3 regions of the Nocardioides aromaticivorans genome follow, and region 1 is predicted to be linked to each of the others. Evidence: riboswitches for the same ligand, from Rfam matches in the RefSeq annotation. Region 1 holds a riboswitch; each other region holds the start of a gene.
The links. Region 1 has a riboswitch for cobalamin ahead of BJ993_RS00940 (ferredoxin-like domain-containing protein). Riboswitches for the same ligand answer to the same signal wherever they lie in the genome.
Positions count from the first base shown of each region.

Region 2: it holds a riboswitch for cobalamin, as region 1 does, so the genes downstream of both, BJ993_RS08960 (FecCD family ABC transporter permease) here and BJ993_RS00940 (ferredoxin-like domain-containing protein) in region 1, are expected to answer to the same signal.
Region 3: it holds a riboswitch for cobalamin, as region 1 does, so the genes downstream of both, BJ993_RS02980 (prenyltransferase/squalene oxidase repeat-containing protein) here and BJ993_RS00940 (ferredoxin-like domain-containing protein) in region 1, are expected to answer to the same signal.

Region 1 covers NZ_JACBZM010000001.1:201,770-208,073, forward strand. The annotation lists gene BJ993_RS00925 (bifunctional RNase H/acid phosphatase) at 1-1,140, opposite strand, end outside; gene BJ993_RS00930 (zinc ribbon domain-containing protein) at 1,140-1,883, opposite strand; gene BJ993_RS00935 (Nif3-like dinuclear metal center hexameric protein) at 1,880-3,001, opposite strand; cobalamin riboswitch at 3,042-3,225, shown strand; gene BJ993_RS00940 (ferredoxin-like domain-containing protein) at 3,278-4,144, shown strand; gene BJ993_RS00945 (precorrin-8X methylmutase) at 4,141-4,806, shown strand; gene cobJ (precorrin-3B C(17)-methyltransferase) at 4,809-6,304, shown strand, end outside.
Region 2 covers NZ_JACBZM010000001.1:1,915,362-1,921,665, forward strand. The annotation lists gene BJ993_RS08950 (hypothetical protein) at 66-266, shown strand; gene BJ993_RS08955 (hypothetical protein) at 220-897, opposite strand; cobalamin riboswitch at 1,087-1,265, shown strand; gene BJ993_RS08960 (FecCD family ABC transporter permease) at 1,361-2,377, shown strand; gene BJ993_RS08965 (ABC transporter ATP-binding protein) at 2,374-3,183, shown strand; gene BJ993_RS08970 (ABC transporter substrate-binding protein) at 3,183-4,202, shown strand; gene BJ993_RS08975 (DUF2238 domain-containing protein) at 4,311-4,949, shown strand; gene BJ993_RS08980 (4a-hydroxytetrahydrobiopterin dehydratase) at 4,960-5,280, opposite strand; gene BJ993_RS08985 (APC family permease) at 5,307-6,304, opposite strand, start outside.
Region 3 covers NZ_JACBZM010000001.1:630,537-636,840, reverse strand. The annotation lists gene BJ993_RS02990 (SH3 domain-containing protein) at 1-436, opposite strand, end outside; gene BJ993_RS02985 (HNH endonuclease signature motif containing protein) at 883-2,175, shown strand; cobalamin riboswitch at 2,264-2,389, shown strand; gene BJ993_RS02980 (prenyltransferase/squalene oxidase repeat-containing protein) at 2,463-4,037, shown strand; gene BJ993_RS02975 (ICP22 family protein) at 4,077-4,916, shown strand; gene BJ993_RS02970 (CbiQ family ECF transporter T component) at 4,936-6,033, shown strand; gene BJ993_RS02965 (ABC transporter ATP-binding protein) at 6,030-6,304, shown strand, end outside.

The DNA of each region.
Region 1 (6,304 bases):
CGCGAGCGCGTTGAAGAAGCGCAGCGACCCGCGCTTCTCCCCCGTCCGCGGGTCGGGCCAGAACGCGATCACGGAGACGGCGGCGGGTGCGAGCTCCATCCGGAACAGCGCGTCCAGCGGCGCCTCCATCGCGTGCGCGACGAGGGTCTTGATCGGCGTCACGTGGCTGACCACGACCACCGTCCGGCCCTCGTGCGCCTCCAGGACCCGCTCGAGCCCGGCGAGCACCCGCTCGCGGACCTGGACGAAGGACTCGCCTCCCGGCGGAGGGGTCGCCATGTCGGCGAACCATGCCTCCATCCGCTCCTTGTCGCGCTCGGCGACCTCGGTGAAGGTGAGGCCGTCCCACTCGCCGAACTCCATCTCGGCGAAGCCGGGCTCCTCCTCGACCGGCAGGCCCAGCGCGGCGGCGACGATGTCCGCCGTCTCGCGGGTACGACGGACGGGCGAGGCCACGACGACGTCGATGCTCTCCTTCAGCTCGGTCAGCCACGCGGCCACCTCGGCGGCCTGGGCGCGGCCCTCCTCGGACAGCGCCGGGTTGTCGCCGCCGAGACCGCCGGAGAACCGGCGGCCGGTCGTGTGCGGGGTGACGCCGTGGCGGACGAGCACGATCGTGGTCGGCTCGCCGGGCCTGGAGGACGGCGAGGAGGCCTCCTCGGCCGCGGACTCGGGCTCGTCGGGGACACCGTCGCCGGGCACCGGGCCGGAGGCGAGAGTCACCCCGTCGCGCACGCCGTCCAGGGCCTCGTTGGCCAGCCGGTCGGCGTGGCTGTTCTCGGCCCGCGGCACCCACGTGTACGTCGTACCGGCCGGCGCGATCTCCGCCGCCTGGGCCGCGAGCACCTTCATGTCGGCGTGCTTGATCCGCCAGCGCCCCGACATCTGCTCGACGACGAGCTTGGAGTCCATCCGCACCTCGACCGACGCGCCGGGCGCGTGCTCGACCGCGAGGGCGAGCCCGGCGACGAGGCCGGAGTACTCGGCGACGTTGTTGGTAGCGACGCCGATCGTGCGGGCGTCCTCGGCGATCACCTCGCCGGTGGCGGCGTCGCGCAGCACGGCGCCGTACGCCGCCGGCCCGGGGTTGCCGCGAGAGCCGCCGTCGGCCTCGACGACGACCCGGGCGGGCGTCACCATCAGAGGCCGCTCTCGGCCGTCCGCACCAGGATCCGCTGGCACTCCTCGTGCCGGATCACGGTCTCGGCCGGGGTCGCCCGGATCTCGGCGAGCTCGCCGGCGTCGAGGGCCAGCTGGCAGCCACCGCACTGGCGGGCCCGCAACGCACCGACGCCGGTGCCGCCCTTGGCGGCACGGATCTTCTCGTAGAGCGCCAGCAGGTCGGCGGGCAGCTCGGCCGTGATCGCGTCGCGGCCCGAGGCCACCTGCGCGATCTCGGCGTCCAGCTCGGCCGCCTTCTCGTCGCGGGCGGTGGTCAGCTCGCCGAGCCGGGCGTCGAGCTCCTCGATCGCGGCGGTCAGCTCACCGAGCGCGGACTGCGCCTCCTCGAGCTGCTCCATGACCTCGAGCTCCTCGTCCTCGAGCGTCGAGATCCGGCGCTCCAGCGACTCCAGCTCGTGCTGCATCCGCTCCAGCGCCTTCGGATCCCCGATGGCGCCCGAGTCCATCCGCTCGCGGTCACGGGTACGACGCGCCTTGACCTGCTCCACGTCGGCGTCGGCCTTGGCCTGCGCGAGCGAGAGGTCGTCGACGACGATGCGCTGGTCGCGCAGCCGGCCGTCGACATCGGCCCGCTTCCCGAGCAGCTCCTTGATCTCGGCGGCCTGCGGCGGGTTGGCCCGCAGGTGCCGGAGCTGGTCGACCTGGGAGTCAAGCGCCTGGAGGTCGAGCAGGCGGAGCTGGGCGGCGGGGTCGGCGTTCACAGGTGCATTGTCCAAGGATCGGTGACGATGTCGCTCACCCGGGTCTCGAGAGCGTCGCCGAGCGCGTCGTGGAGGCGCTCGGCGAGGACCGGGAGCCAGGTCGACTCGGCCGCCCAGTGGGCCACGTCGACCAGCGCCGGGCCGCCCTTCTCGACGAACTCCGCCGCCGGGTGGTGGCGCAGGTCGCTGGTCACGTAGGCGTCGACGCCGAGCCCCGCGACCCGGTCGAGCAGGAAGTCGCCCGCGCCGCCGCAGACCGCCACGCGGCGGACCGGGCGGTCGCCGTCGCCGGCCACGCGTACGCCGTGGGCGGTCGCCGGGAGCACCGCCGCGACGTGCTCGGCGAACTCCCGCAGCGTCGCCTGCGCGACGGTGCCGATCCGGCCGGTCCCCGTCCCGGCCAGGCCCGGGTCGGCGAGCTCACTGACGTCGTACGCGGGCTCCTCGTAGGGGTGGGCGGCCAGCATCGCGCGGACCACCGCCGTGCGGACCGAGCGCTCGAGGACGGCCTCGACGCGCACCTCCTCGACGGTCTCCAGCTGGCCGATCGTCCCCACCATCGGGTTCGCGCCGTCGAGCGGCCGGAAGCGACCCTCGCCGGGGGCGCTGGTGAAGGACGCGAAGTCGTAGTCGCCGATCCGGCCGGCGCCGGCCTCGGCGATCGCGGCGCGCACGGGGGCGGCGGCGTCGGCGGGCACGAACACCGTCAGCTTGTCCCGCGGGCCGCCCGGCGCGGGGATGATCGGCTCGAGGTCGGTGAGCCCGAGCGCCAGCGCCAGCGACTCCGAGACGCCGCCCACGGCCTGGTCGGCGTTGGTGTGCGCGGTCAGCAGCGCGCAGTCGGCCTTCGCGAGGGTGTGCAGCGTGCGGCCCTTCGGGCTGGTCGCGGCGAACCCGTTGACCGGCTTGAGGAACAGCGGGTGGTGGACGACGAGCAGGTCGGCCTTCCAGTCCGCGGCCTGCTCCGCGACCGCGGGCGAGGGGTCGACGGCGAGCAGCACCTTCCGCACCTGCTGGGCCGGGTCGCCGTACACGAGCCCGACGGCGTCCCAGGAGTCGGCGGTCGCGGGCGGGTACCAGCCGTGGAGCAGGTCAACGACGTCCTTGAGCGCAGGCATGTCCGTCAGGCTACTGGTGGGTCGACGAGCGGCCAGAGGTTGATAGTGTGCGAGGGCCAGTCGACCTCCCCGGAGGTCAGGGAACCCGGTGTGAGTCCGGGACTGACGCGCAGCGGTGTGGGTGACGGGCGGAGCACGACGTCACTGGGTCCTCCGGGTCCTGGGAAGACGCTCCAGCCCGGATGATCCCGAGTCCGAAGACCTGCTGGCCCTTGCGGAGACCACCGCGAGGTCGAAGGGGCGATCGCGAGGAGCCCCGACCTCGAAGGACCACCCTTGGCCCCAGCAGCCACCACCCGCAGCCGGCCGGACCGCTGCCCCGGCATCGTGCACCCCTGGCCCGCCGACGACGGCGGGCTGGTCCGCATCCGCGTGCCCGGCGGCCAGGTGTCGACCGCGGCCCTGCGCGCGCTGGCCGAGGTCGCCGAGGAGTACGGCGACGGGCGGGTCCGCGTGACCGGCCGGGCCAACCTGCAGCTGCGGGCGATGCCGCTCGACGCCGGCGACCGGCTCGCCGCCCCCGCCCTCGAGGCGCTCGAGGCGACGGGGCTGCTGCCCTCGCGGGCCCACGACCGGGTGCGCAACGTCCTCGCCTCCCCGCAGACCGGCCTCGCCGGCGGCCACGCCGACCTGCGGCCCGTCGTGACCGCGCTCGACGCGCTGCTCCTCGACGACCCGGAGCTCGCCGGCCTGCCCGGCCGCTTCCTGTTCACCCTCGACGACGGCCGCGGCGACCTCGCCGACCGGCACAAGGACCTCGGCCTGGTCGCGCTCGACGCCGGCAGCGCCCAGCTCCGCGTCGGCGAGGGGTACGGCGCCGTGGTCGACCTGCGCGACGCGGCAGGCTCGCTCGCCGGGCTGGCCCGCGACTTCCTCGCCGCGCGCGGCACGGGGCCGGCGGCCGCGTGGCACGTCGACGAGCTGCCCGCGCCGCTCGTGGCGCCGGTCCCGGCCGAGCCGGCGGGCGTCGTACACGCGCCGGCGCTGGGGTACGGCGAGGTCCCCGGCGGCGAGCACGTCCGGGTCGGCGACGACGGCCTCGACCTCCCGACCATCGCCGGCTGGAGCGCGACGACCGTGGTCGTCACGCCCTGGCACGGCGTGCTCATCCCGACGTCGGCTTCCCTGGAGGAGGGCCCATGACCGAGCTGACCGCTCCCCCGCGCCGCTACGACTACATCGCCGACGGGCCGGCGATCTATGTCGACTCGTTCGCGACGATCCGCCGCGAGTCGGACCTCTCGCTGGTGCCGGCCGACGCCGAGAAGGTCGCCGTCCGGATGATCCACGGCAGCGGGCAGACCGACCTGGTCAAGGACCTGGTCGTCCACCCCCGCCTCGTCGAGGCGGCGCGCGGTGCGCTCGACTCCGGAGCGCCGATCCTCTGCGACGCACGGATGGTCGCCATGGGCATCACCGCCGGCCGGCTCCCCGCCGACAACCCGGTGCACTGCTTCCTCACCGACGAGCGGGTGCCGGCGCTGGCCAAGGAGTGGTCGACCACCCGCACCGCCGCTGCGGTGTCACTGTGGGAGCCGCTGCTGGAGGGCTCGGTCGTCGCGATCGGCAACGCCCCGACCGCGCTCTTCCACCTGCTCGAGATGATCCTCGACGGCGGCCCGCGCCCGGCCGCGATCGTCGGCTGCCCGGTCGGCTTCATCGGCGCCGCCGAGTCCAAGGACGCGCTCGCCGCCTTCGCGGACGACCACGGCATCGACATCCCGTTCGTCACCGTCCGCGGGCGCCGCGGCGGCTCCGCGATGGCGTCGTCGGCGGTCAACGCCCTCGCCCAGGAGGAGGAGTAGCCGTGGCCGGCAGCTTCCACGTCGTCGGCATCGGGCCGGGCGACCCCGAGCTGATCACCCGCAAGGCCGAGCGCCTGATCGGTGCCGCCTCGGTGGTGGCCTTCCACGCGGGCGTCCGCAAGGAGTCGCACGCGCGCCGGATCGCTGCACACCTGGTCCCCGCGGACGCGGTCGAGGAGGAGCTGCGCTACCCCGTCACGACGGGCACGACCGACCACCCGGGCGGGTACGTCGGCGCGCTGGCCGACTTCTACGACGACTGCGAGGCCCGGCTCGCCGTCCACCTCGAGGCCGGCCGCGACGTCGTACTCCTGGCGGAGGGCGACCCGCTCTTCTACGGCTCGTCGATGTACCTCGTCGACCGCTTCCGCGACCGCTTCGCCGTCGACGTCGTCCCCGGGGTGCCGGCCTTCGCGGCCGCCACCGCCACCATCCCGGCGCCGCTGGTGCGACAGGACGACGTCCTGACCGTGCTCCCCGGCACCCTGCCCGAGCCCGAGCTCGCCCGCCGCCTCGCCGACACCGACGGCGCCGTGATCATGAAGCTGGGCCGCACCTTCCCCGCCGTCCGCTCCGCACTGGAGCAGGCCGGGCGGCTGGAGGGAGCGATGTACGTCGAGCGCGCCTCCCAGCCCGAGGAGCGGTGGCTGCCCGTCGCGGAGGTCGACGAGGCGTCGGTGCCGTACTTCTCGCTCATCGTCGTGCCGGGTGACTCGGCGCGGCCGGCGACGGCGGCCCGCCTCCGCGCGGCCGAGCCCGCCCCGGTGGTCGAGGAGGTCCCGCAGCGACCGTCACGAGACCCCCGGGCCGCCGAGCTCCTCGTCATCGGCCTCGGCCCCGGCCCCGACGGCTGGCTGACCCCCGAGGCCACCGCCGCACTGGCCGAGGTCCAGCACGTGGTCGGCTACGCGCCGTACGTCAACCGCGTCCCCCAGCGCCCCGGCCTCCAGCGCCACGCCTCCGGCAACACGGTCGAGGTCGACCGGGCCCGGTTCGCGCTCGACCTCGCCCTGCGCGGCGAGCGGGTCGCGGTGGTCTCCGGCGGCGACGCCGGGGTCTTCGGGATGGCTGCCGCGGTCTTCGAGGCGGCGGCCGACCCGGCCCACCCCGAGCACGCGAGCGTCCCGGTGCGGGTGCTGCCCGGCGTGAGCGCGATTCAGGCGGTCGCCGCTCGTGCCGGCGCGCCGATCGGCGCGGACTTCGCGGTGATGAGCCTGTCGGACCGGCTCAAGCCGTGGCCGGTGGTGGAGCGGCGGCTGCGGGCCGTCGCCGAGGCGGACCTGGTGCTCGGCATCTACAACCCGGCCTCGCGCTCGCGCCGCGAGCAGGTCGTGGAGACGCAGAAGATCCTGCTCGAGCACCGCTCCCCCGACACCGTGGTGGTCGTGGGCCGCGACGTCGGCCGCGCCGAGGAGTCGCTGACCGTGACCACGCTCGGTGGGCTCGACACGGACGCCATCGACATGAAGTGCCTGCTGATCGTCGGCGCCTCCTACAC
Region 2 (6,304 bases), 1.7 Mb from region 1:
GACTTCCCGTGTCGAACCAACCAGCACCCCGACCTGGGACGGAGCCACCAGCGATGAGCGACCTGATGCAGCTTGTGCCGATCTTCACCTTCATGCTGATCCCGGTGTGGATCCCGCTCGTCGCGGCTGCGTTCGGGATGGTGTCGGACGCGATCAAGGCGCCGGCGAAGGCCGTCACGCACCACGGCGCGGCGCGTCCCGCCCCTCGCCACGCGGGCGTCAGCCCCGTCGGTCCTCGGGTCCTCGCGGAAGGAACTGCTCGGTGAGCATCGGCCACGCGTGGTCGATGAGCTCCTCCATGTCGAGGTAGGTCGCCCGCTTCACGTAGGGCTTGGCCAACTCGGTGTCGATCACCTTGAGCACGAAGCGGCGCAGCTCGGCGTCCAAGCCGGTCATCTTCCGCAGGATCGCCCCGCGCCGGGTGTCGGTCTTCAGCTCGAGCCCGATCTGGTTCTCACTCGGCGTGAGCAGCTCGAGGCGGAGCTTCAACGGGTCCTCGGTGTGCACCACCAGGACCAGCGGGATCACGACCTCGGCGTTGAAGTTCAGCTTGTCCAGCGGCAGGTCGAGCTGGAAGACCACGCTGATCGGCAGGTCGATCGCGTAGGTCAGCAGCTCGGCCGGCACCTCCTCGCCCGACGTCGGGCCGAAGGTGCCGGTGAAGCTCACGCTGGCGAAGGCCCGGCCCGGGCCCGCACCGATCGGCCCGAGCGAGATCTGGTCGCCCAGGACCGCGTCGATCGTGCGCAGGATCCGCTCCTTGTGGAGCACGCGGCGTACCCAGTGCACACCGAAGCGCTCGTACGACGCCGGTCCGGTCGCCTCCGGCTCCAGCTCCTGCAGCTCCGGGTCCGGCAGCTCCGCCACCGCATCCACCCCCGCCAGTGCGTCGACCACGGCTCCCCCTTGCTCGTTGTCACACCGCCCGGAGCCGGAAAGCCCCGTCAGCACTGACGATTCTCCTACATCCTGCCGCAGCGCGGGCGGCTGCCCATGGTTCCGGGCGCCCGGACCTGCCGGTGGGGGCGCAGGCCGGCCGCGTGTCGCCCGGGTCACACCGGCTTGGCGCGCCGCGTCGGCTGTGCGTACATTCCGACCCGAGCCAGTCACACCCCCGAGGTGAGGGAATCCGGTGAGAATCCGGAACTGTCGCGCAGCGGTGAGGGCGACGGACGAGGCACGCAGCCACTGGACCGAAGGGTCTGGGAAGGCGTCTCGTCCGATTGACCCCGAGTCCGAAGACCTGCTGGCTCGCCGTGGTCCCACCGAGCTTCGCGATTGAGCTCCCGACACTGAGCAGGTCCCACCCGTGCACCACCTCGATGCCGTCGAGCGACGCTCCGACGCGCGCCGCCTGCCCGTGCCCGTGCTGCTCGTCGTGCTGGTGCCCTCGGCCGGGGCGACCTTGCTCCTGTCGACCGCCCACGGAGCCGAGCCGCTGCCCCTCCACGTCGTCGTGGACGCGCTCCGCGTCCGGTTCGCCGGGGCGCCCGTGGACCCGGCGTACGACGCGATCGTCTGGGACATCCGGCTGCCCCGGACCATCCTCGCGTTCGTGGTCGGCGCCGGGCTCGCCCTCGCAGGCGCGGGGATCCAGACCCTCGTGCGCAACCCGCTCGCCGACCCCTACCTGCTCGGTGTGTCGTCGGGAGCGAGCGTCGGTGCGACGGCCGTGCTGACGATGGGCGTCCTCGCCGGCGCCGGACTGTGGGCCCTGTCCCTCGGCGCGCTGCTCGGCGCGCTCGCCGCCTCGGTGCTGGTGTTCGCCGTCGCGATGCTCCAGGGGGGCCTGACGCCGCTGCGGCTCGTGCTCACCGGGACGGTGCTGTCGGCGGCGTTCTCCTCACTCGCGAGCTTCATGGTCTTCCGCAGCGCCGAGCCGCAGACGGCGCAGTCCGTGCTGTTCTGGCTCCTGGGCTCGGTGTCCGGCGCCACCTGGGGCCAGCTGTGGCTGCCCGTGGCCGCGGTCGTCGCGGCCTTCGTCGTGCTGATGGCCGCCAGCGGATGGCTGGACGCCCTCGCCGTCGGACCCGACACCGCAGCGGCGCTCGGCGTGCCCGTGCGGGAGCTGCGCGTCGGCCTGTTCGTGCTGCTGTCGGTGCTGGTCGGCGTGCTCGTCGCGGTGGCCGGCGGGATCGGCTTCGTGGGCCTGGTCGTCCCCCACCTCGCCCGCCTGCTCGTCGGCCCGCGGCACCGCGCCGCGCTCCCGGTCGCGGTGCTGCTCGGCGGGGTGTTCCTGATGTGGGTGGACGTCGTCTCCCGCGTGGCCGTCCGCCCGACCGAGATCCCGCTCAGCGTCGTCACCGGACTGATCGGCGCGCCGGTGTTCCTCATCCTGCTGGGGCGCCGCAGCTACCGCTTCGGAGGAGAGTCGTGACCACGACCGGGCCGGCCCTGGCCACCCGGGACCTGGCCTGCGGCATCGGCCGCCGAACCGTGCTGACCGGCATCGACCTGGAGGTACGACGCGGTGAGGTCCTCGGCCTGATCGGGGCCAACGGGACGGGCAAGTCCACCTTGTTGCGGGTTCTCGCCGGGGTGCGGGCGCCGACGGCCGGCGAGGTCCGGCTCGGCGATGAGCCGCTGGCGTCGTACTCGGCGAGGGACCGGGCGCGGCGGATCGCCTTCGTCGCCCAGGAGGAGGCAGCCCCCTCCGACCTGCTCGTGGGGGAGCTCGTCGCCTTGGGCCGGCTGCCGCACGCGCGGTCCTGGGGCGGCGTCGACGACACGTCGCGCACCGCCGTCGACGAGGCGCTGCGGCTGGTCGGCCTGGAGCGTGCCGCCCGGGTGCCGCTCGACCAGCTCTCCGGGGGCGAGCGACGCCGGGCCGTCTTGGCGCGTGGCCTCGCCCAGCAGGCTCCGCTGCTGCTCCTCGACGAACCCACCAACCACCTCGACATCCGCCACCAGCTCGCCGTGATGAGGCTGGTCCGGCGGCTGAGCCGCGAGCACGGGCGGGCGGTCGTCCTCGCCCTCCACGACCTGGACCTCGCCGCCACCTTCTGCGACCGGATCGCAGTGCTCCACGACGGCACGCTCCTCGCGTGCGGCACCCCCGACGACGTCCTCACCCCGGACGTGCTCCACGACGCCTTCGGCGTCCTGGCCACCCGCGTGACCCACCCGCTGACCGGCCGGACGCACCTGCTGTTCAGCCACGACGAGAGAGAGACCCACCCGTGATGCCCCAGCCCCCGCGCGGCCGGTACCGCCGCTGCGTCGTCCTCGCCACCACCGCCGCCCTGGCCCTGACCGCCTGCTCGGCCGGCGCCGACGGCGGCGCCGCGGACGGCGACCGGGCCACGGTCGAGAACTGCGCCCGGCAGGTCGACTTCCCCACGCCGGCGCAGCGGATGTTCGTCAACGACTCCAACCTGATCTCGATGGTCCTGGCGCTCGGCGCGCAGGACCAGGTCGCCGCCGTGTCCAGCATCGGCCGCGACGAGGCGGTCCTCACCGAGCACTACGGCGACGTCGTCGCCGATCTCCACCAGGTCTCCGACGACTACCCGAGCCTGGAGACGGTCGTGGCGGCGCGGCCCGACGTGATGGTCGCCGGCTGGAACTACGGGTACGACGAGACGAAGCAGCTCACGCCCGACTCCCTCGCCCAGCGCGACATCGCGGCCTACGTCCTCACGGAGTCCTGCCGCCAGGCCGACGGCGCCGCCCGCGGCATCGTCGACCCCTGGACCGCGCTCCGCGCCGACCTGACCAACCTCGGCACGATCACGGGCCACGAAGACCGGGCCGCCGCGGTGGTCGCCGACCTGGACGAGCGGCTCGATGCCCTCGCCGCCGCGCCGGCACCCGCGAGCGAGCCCGTCCTCTTCGTCTTCGACAGTGGGGAGAAGGCCGTCTTCACCTCCGGCGCGTTCGGCGCCCCGCAGGCGATCATCGAGGCGGCCGGCGGCGCGAACGCCACCGCCGACGTCCGGGACACCTGGGTCGAGGTCTCGTGGGAGAAGCTCGCGTCCTCGCGACCGGACGCGTTCGTCTTCGTCGACTACCCCGGCCAGACCTTCGAGCAGAAGGTCGCGGTGCTGAGGGCGAACCCGGCCACCCGTGACCTGCCGGCCGTCAGGGAGGGACGCTTCCTCAACCTCCCGTACGCGATGTGGACCAGCGGTCCGCTGAACGTCGATGCGGCCGAGGACGTGCGGACGGCCCTGGAGAAGTGGGGGCTCACACCCGCGCGCTGAGCGGGCGGCCACCAGCGGCAGGGGTGACCCATCCGACACCGCGGCGGAGGAGGTCGGCGCGCGAGCGCATGTGAGGATGGGGGCTTCCCGACGACAGGAGCCCCCCGGATGACCGAGGCCGTGGCCGTGCGGTACCCGACGCCCACCCTCGTCCGGACCGCCGACGGCACCGCCAAGGGACTCCTCGTCCTCCTGCTGGTGCTCGCGGTCGTCGACCCCGACGGGAGCCACCTGCGCGACAAGGCGGCCGAGGCGCGCGCGATCGGCTACCCGCTGGTGTCCTTCACCGTGCCGGCGATCTGGCTGCTCTTCTGGAAGGACCGTGCGTCCTTCCCGTGGCTGGCCGACCTGCTGGTGACGCTCACCTGCTTCACGGACATCCTCGGCAACCGGATGGACCTCTACGACACCGTCGTCTGGTTCGACGACCTCATGCACTTCGCCAACACCGGCCTGATCGCGGCGGCCGTCATCCTGCTGACGCTGCACCGCAGCGCACCGCTGTACCGGGTCGTCGAGCGGGCGCTGGCGGTCGGAGCCACCGCGGCGATCGCCTGGGAGATCGCCGAGTTCTTCGCCTTCATCAGCGGCGGCGCCGAGCACGCGTTCGCGTACGAGGACACCCTGGGCGACCTCGGACTCGGCGTCCTCGGCTCGGTCACCGCGGCGCTCGTCATCCACCGGCTCTGGCAGCGCGGCCAGCTCCGGGAGGCGGCGCCGCAGCTCGACGACCGCCACCTCGTCTGACGGCGGACCGTCAGGAGTCGGCCACGACCGGCACGCCCAGCTCCTGCGCGACCGCGGTGATCGCCTGGGCGAGCGCGACGTCGGCGTCGGTCACGGTGCCGGTGTCGTGGGTGCCGAGCCGGATCCCGACCTCGGGATAGCTCAAGGTCAGGTCCGGGTGGTGGTTCGCCTCCTCGGCGAGCCGGCCGATCTCGTTGACCAGCGCGAGGCCGGTCACGAAGTCACCGGTCCGGAACCGGACGACCGCCTGGTCGCCCTCGACCCGCCACTCCCCGAGCCCCGCGGCTGCGGTGAACTCATCGGCGGTCACGGTCTGGTAGCTGCGTGCCATGGTCCGACAGTACGCCGCAGCGACCCTCACCCCGCGTGCACGTGCGGCCGCTTGCGCGGATCGGGCTCGGCCCGCCGGATCACCTCGCGGGTGAGCGGGGCGACCTCGCCGGTGCCGAAGAGCAGGAAGCGCGCCATCTGCGCGACCGGGCTGCCCTCGGTCCACTCGAAGTACATGTGCGGCCGGACGCCGGTGCGCCCGCGCAGGTCGAGCAGCAGGGCGGCGAGGGCGTTGGGGATGGTCGCGGCGTGCACCGTGAGCACCCGGAACTCCTTGTGCGCGACCGAGCCCTGCACCACGATCCGGCTCTCGAAGTCGGAGTAGTCCTCGACCACGACCTCCACGAAGACCAGGTCGCCGCCGTGGTCGAGCTCGTGCGCCTCCACGATCTGGCGGACCTTCGCGCGGTAGGCGCCGGCGTCGTGGTGCTGCGGGTCGTGCGCGACCAGCCGGAGGGTACGACGGGCGCAGTCGCGGACGAAGGCGTCCGCCTTGGCGTCGTACTCGATCTCGGTGGTGCGCAGCTCCAGCGACCGGGTCATCCGGGAGAGCAGCGACACGAGGACGATCGCGGCGATGAAGCAGGCGCCGATCTTCACGCCGTCGGGGCGCTCCTTGACGTTGTCGAGGGTCGTGTAGGTGAACACGACGGCGATGAGGGTGAACGCGATCGTCCAGCCGCGCTGGCGGGCCTTGCGGGCCGCGAGGGCCACGGCGACGCTCGCCGAGGTCATCAGGACCAGGACGCCGGTGGCGTAGGCGCCGCCCTGCGCGTCGACGTCGGCGTCGAAGATCCAGGTGATCACGAAGGCGGTCACGGTGAGGATGCAGACCAGTGGGCGCACCGCGCCGGCCCACTCCGGCGACATGCCGTAGCGCGGCAGGTAGCGCGGGATCAGGTTGAGCATGCCGGCCATCGCCGAGGCGCCGGCGAACCACAGGATGAGGATCGTGGAGACGTCGTACGCGGTGCCGAAGGTGTCGCCGAGGTAGAGGTGGGCGAGATAGGCCAGCGCGCGGCCGT
Region 3 (6,304 bases), 430 kb from region 1:
CGATCGCGCGGTCCAGCGTGCTCGGCCCCTGGCGGATGTTCGTGCCCACCTTGACCTCGTAGGCCCAGTCACCGGCCGTGCAACCGAGCGGCGCGGCACCGACATTGCGCACGTAGCGCGCCGACACCCAGGCGTTGCGCCCGTGGATCTTGTACCAGCGCTGGTTCCGGTCGACGACGGTCCCGTTGAGCTGGCAGTCGAGGACCAGCACGGCGCCTCGCCGGATGGCGGTGCCCGAGCGCGGGACGTGCGTGCTGGGCGCCACGCGCTGGGTGAGCCCGGTCGCCGAGGTCACGACGCCCGTGTACGTCGGCGCCGCGGCGTGCGTGGTGACGTCGGCCAGCGCCGGCCCGGCCGGTGCGGCCAAGCCGAGGGCGGTGCCGGCTGCGACGAGCAGCCCGGCGAGTGTGGAGCGGGTGAGGGTGAGGCGCTTCATGGTTCGACCTTTCCGAGAAGGAGTGCTGCTGGAGGAGACGCCGGCTCCGCCCGGAAAGTTGCGAGACGCCTCCGGTGGTCGAGGAGGTCGCGCAGCGACCTCGGTGGTCGAGGAGGTCGCGCAGCGACCGTCTCGAGACCCCTGGCTCCGGTGCACCCGCTGTGCCCCCTCCGCTGGTTGAGGTGCGAGGCGCGCCAGCGCCGAGCCTCGAAACCTCTTGCTCCGGTGCACCTGCTGTGCCCTGCGGTATGCCTGTGGTCGGGTCTTCAAGCGCAGCGACGAGGAGGCTGGGCGCGGGGCTCGGTTGCGCGGTCGGGTGCGGTCCGGCGGCCTCGTGTTCGCTCGTTGCGCCACTTGTTCTGCACACCCCGTCGAGGGACTTTCCCCTGTCCACAGGCGGGTTTCCGTCGCTTCGTTGTGTCGGAGGTCGATGGGAGAATCCAGTCATGGATCTCGGAATCAGCGGCACCGCGACAGCTGTCTCGACAGCGTCGCTGCTGTCCGAGATCCGTGACGGTGTCGACCTCCGCGACGCCCTCATCGTCCGCGAGTGGCAGGCCATCACGTCGTGGGCCGAGGCCAACATCGTCGACAGTCCCGAGGGCGCCGCGACCCTGACGGAGGGCTACCTCGACACGGGTGTCCCGATCGCCGGCCCGGGTGCCCCGCTCGTGTCGGAGTTCCAGCTGATGGAGCTGATCGCGGTGCTTGGCAGGTCGCCGGATGGTGGGCGGTCGTATGTGGGTCAGGTGATCGAGTGCGCCTGGCGCCTCCCCCTCTTGTACGCCGCGGTGGTGGACGGCCGGGTTGCGCCGTGGCGGGCCCAGCGCATCGCTGACCTGACGAGGTCGCTGCCGGCAGAAGCAGCGGAGTTCGTGGACCGGCACCTCAACGCCGCCGTCGGCGGCGTCGGCTGGGCCCAGCTCGAACGCCTCGTGACCGAGGCGATCCTCCGGTTCGACCCCGAACGCGCCGAGGCCGAACGCCAGGCCGCGAACGAGCACCGTCACTGCAACATCACCGACACCGATGAGCACGGCGGCGTGCACCTCGACGCCTACCTCGATGCGGCCGACGGCCACGACTTCAACCAAGCCGTCGCCCGCGAAGCAGCACTGCGAGGCCAGCTCGGCGACACCGACTCCCTCGACGTCCGGCGGGCGAAGGCCGTGGGTGCGATCGCCCGCCGTGACCTCGCCCTCGACCTGCTGATCGCCGACGAGACGACTGGCGAGGTCATCGCCCAAGCTCCCGGCCGGCGGGTGGAGCTGAACGTCCACATCACCGACACCGCCTTCACCGGCGACAACAACGTCGGGCGGTGTGAGGAGACCAGGTCACCCGTCCACGTCACCCAGGTCAAGGAGTGGCTGCAGGTCCCGGGCACGACCGTCATCGTGCGACCGGTCATCAACCTGGCCGACTGCGTTCCGGTCGACTCCTACGAGATCCCCGACCGCCACCAGCGACGAGTCCGGCTCCGCGACCACACCTGCCGGTTCCCGAACTGTCCCCAACAGGCGGTCCGCTGCGACCTCGACCACGCCAAGCCCCACGGCGGGGGCGGCAAGACCTGCCCGTGCAACCTCGTCCCACTCTGCCGCAGGCACCACCGCGCCAAGACCCACAGCCAATGGCGCTACCTCGTCATCGCGCCGGGCCACTACCTGTGGACCAGCCCCCACGGCCACCACTTCCACGTCGGCCCCGCCGGCACAACACCACTCGACGGCTACTGACCACCAAGCCCCACACCCCGCCCTCCGGCGGGGCCAGCGGCATGTCCGGAGGTTCGTCGAGGCGGCCGATCGGTCGCAGAGAGGTATCCTGCGGTCGATAGTTCACAGTCCACGTCCGTGGTGGGGGAAGCCGGTCGAAGTCCGGCGCTGACCCGCAACCGTAGGCCGCCTCGGGGTGGCGAGCCGGAGCACCTGCTGCGCACGTCCTGACACGAATCGCTGTCGTGGAGAGCAGCGGGATGTCGGCTCGACCGCCTCCCGCCTGCGTGCAGCGGGAAGGAAACAGCATGCTCGCGAGCACCGGAAGTCGCGTCGGCGGCGCATTCGCCGTCAGCGTCCTGGCCGCGTCGTCATTCCTCATCGCCCCGCAGGCGCACGCAGCCACGGCGGCCCCGGTCGGCGACGGCGCTACGTGGCTGATCAGCCAGCTGACCAGCGGCATCGTGCACAACGATCAGTACGACAGTCAGGACTACAGCACGAGCATTGACATCGCGCTTGCCCTGGCGGTCGTCGGCGACCACGACGCGGACGTCGCCGCCATCAGGGATGCGGTCGCCGGCGAGATCGAGGGCTACATCACGGGTGATGCCTTCGGTGACACGGGAAGCACCTATGCCGGACCGGTCGCCAAGAGCGCCTACTTCGCGCAGACCACCGGCGGCGATGCGACGAGCTTCGGCGGCGTCAACCTGATCACGCGCCTCGAGACGCAGGTCGACGACACGACCGGCGCGGCCAATGACACATCGACCTTTGGCAACTACGCCAACACGATCTCCCAGACCTTCGCCGCCAAGACGCTCGCTACGGCCAGCAGCCCCGAGGCAGAGAAGGCAACCGATTGGCTGCTGGCTCACCAGTGCGAGGGCGGTGGGTTCGCACTCGACATCGGGCAGGAAGAGGGAAGCTGCCCGGGCAATGATGCGGCCGACCCCGATGTCACGTCCTTCTTCCTCATCGTCTTCGGCGAGGACGTCGCGAACGCCACTCCGCGGGTCGCACGTGCTGTCGGCAAGGCGGAGGCATGGCTTCTGTCGCGCCAGAAGACGGACGGCTCGTTCAACGGCGGTGCCTCGACCGCTTCTTCCAACACCAACAGCACCGGCCTTGCCGGATGGGCGCTCGGCGAGCTAGGTGACGTCGACGCTGCGACCAACGCCGCGATCTGGCTGCGCCGCCACCAGGTGCAGACGGTGACGGGATGCACGGACCAGCTCGCGACCCAGGTTGGTGCGATCGCCTACGACGACGCCGCGCTGGCGGGCGGGCGGACGGCTGGTATCCCCATCGATAAGCAGTACCAGTGGCGACTCGGGTCGGCCCAGGCCCTCCCGGCCCTCACGTGGGCGCCGACGTCCGCCAGCACCCCGACCCTCACTGGTCCGACGACGTACGTCCAGACCGGCGGCCGCGCCACCGTCAAGGCAACGGGCCTGACTCCCGGTTCCTGGGTGTGCGCCGGCACTGTCCCGGGCTCGGCCGGCCTCGCCGGCACGGCTTCGATCAGCGCCAAGGTGCCGACCGGAGCGACCGGCACCAAGACGATCACCCTGACGGTCGCCGACGGGACGTCCGCGACCACCACGGTGAAGGCCCTCGCCGCCAAGACGCTCAGCCCGACGGTGACCCGCACGGTCGTGCCTCGCGGTGGGACGCAGACGGTCCGGGTCACCGGTCTCGCCGCCAACGAGCCAGTAAAGGTCATCTACGGCGGCAAGGTGATCAAGACCGGCAAGGCCACGTCGACCGGAACCTACGGTTACGCCTTCCCCCTCGGTCGGACGACGGGCCTGAAGTCGGTCCGGGTCCAGGGCGCCTTCGCCAACCGCGTGGGTACCAAGTCCTTCCGGGTGAGTTGAGTGCTCCTCCGCCGACTCGTTATTGGGATCGGCCCGGCCGTGGCGCTCGTCGCCGCGACCGGGCTGTTCGGCGCGTCCGCGGAGGCGAGGGCAGCTGCGGGCTGCGGCGGCACGGCGGGCACCGTCGTGTTCGTTGACTTCAACGAGCTCGTCGGCGGGAGTGACGACCTCCGTAAGGGATGCGCAGCGAGCGCCAGCACGGCAGCGGAGGCGTTCCAGCAGGCGGGCTTCCGGTTGGCGTACAGCCCGGCGCCGGGCATGCAGGGCTATGTCTGCACCGTCAACGAGAAGCCTGCCGATCGCGACTGCACGGGAGCCGACGCCTACTGGAGCCTGTGGTGGGCCGACGGCCAGGGTGGGCCGTGGAAGTACTCGACCCTCGGGGTCGACTCGCTTGACGCCCCGGCGGGCGGGTATGTCGCCTTCTCATGGCACGAGGGCTCTGGCACGCAGGGCACCCCGCCGGGTGTACGACCTGATCCCCGCACGTCCACGCCGACCACCAGCCCGACCAAGGACTCCGGCAGCACCGGCGGCAGCACCGGCGGCAAGGGCGACAAGGGCGACAAGGCTGGCGACAAGGGTGGCGACGAGGACACCCCGACCGACCCGAGCACCAGCGCCACCCCGTCAGGGACCCCCTCGGCCGGCGCGAGCCCGACCGGCAAGTCGAGCGGGACGGCGACGGCGAGTCCGACCGACGCGTCCAGCAGCGCCGTGCCGGGCGCCGAGGACATCACGGCGGGCCCGGAGACCGACGACGTCGCGCACACCGACGACGAGTCGGGTCCGTTCCCCACCTGGGCCCTGGTCGGCCTGGGCGTCGGCGTGCTCGGTGCGGCGGGCGCCGTACCCCTCATCCGGCGCCGGCTCGGCTGAGCCACCGGCGGGCGAGCAGATGAGGATCGCGCGGGACCTGCACCCCGTCGCCTGGTGGGTCTGGGCCCTCGGGCTGGCGGTGGGGACGTCGTTCACGACGAACCCGTTCCTGCTCGGGCTCCTGCTCGGCGCGATCACGCTCACCGTGCTCACCTGCCGCTCGGACCAGCCGTGGGCGCGGTCGTTCCGGTTGTACGTCTGGCTCGGGGTGGTCGTGGTGGTCGTGCGGGTGCTCTTCCGCATCCTGCTCGGCGGCAACGCGCCGGGCCACGTGCTGTTCACGCTGCCGAGCGTCCCGCTGCCCGACGTCGCGGCGGGCATCGACCTGCTCGGGCCGTTCACCCGCGAGGAGCTGCTCGCGTCGACGTACGAGGGCATGCGCCTGGCGACCCTGCTGATCGCCGTCGGCGCCGCCAACGCGCTGGCCAACCCGAAGCGGCTGATGAAATCGCTGCCGCCGGCGCTCTACGAGATCGGGACCGCGATGACGGTGGCGATCAACGTGCTGCCGCAGCTCGCGGACAGCGCCGCTCGGGTGCGGGCGGCCCAGCAGCTGCGCGGTGGCCCGGAGGGACGGTTCCGCCGGGTCCGGGGTGTACGACGCCTGCTCGTCCCCGTCCTGGAGGACGCCTTCGAGCGCTCGCTCGCCCTGGCGGCCGGCATGGACGCGCGCGGCTACGGTCGCAGCGGCGCGGCGACGCCCGGCCAGCGCCGGACCACCGGCACCCTGATGGTCGCCGGGCTGCTCGGCGTCGTGGTGGGCGTCTACGCGATGCTCGACTCGACGGCACCGCGGCTGCTCGCGCTGCCGATGCTGGCCCTCGGCACCGCCCTGGCGCTCGCGGGCTTCGTCTCGGCCGGCCGACGCGTGGAGCGGACCCGCTACCGCCCCGACCGCTGGCGCGCGGCCGAGGTCGTCGTCGCCCTGTCCGGCGTCGCGACCGGCGCCGGCCTGTGGGCGCTCGCCGAGTGGGACGTCGCGGTCGCCCACCCGGGGGTCCTCGCCGTCCCCGTCGTCACCCTGCCCGCCCTCGCCGCGGTGCTGGTCGCGGTGGTGCCGGTGTGGACCGCGCCGCCGCCGCTGACGGCTCGCAGCCGGGAGGTCGTGGCCGCATGATGGAGCTGCGCGACCTCCGCCTCGTGTACGACGACCGGGCGCACCCCGTGCTCGACGGGGTCGACCTGACGATCGAGTCCGGCGAGCTGGTCGTGCTCGCCGGTCCCACCGGGGTCGGCAAGTCCTCCCTGCTCGGGGTGGTGGCCGGCCTCGTGCCGGCCTTCACCGGGGGGACGCTGACCGGCGACGTGCTGCTCGACGGCACCAGCGTGATCGACCTTCCGTCGCGCGAGCGCGCCCACACGATCGGCTTCGTCGGGCAGAACCCGCC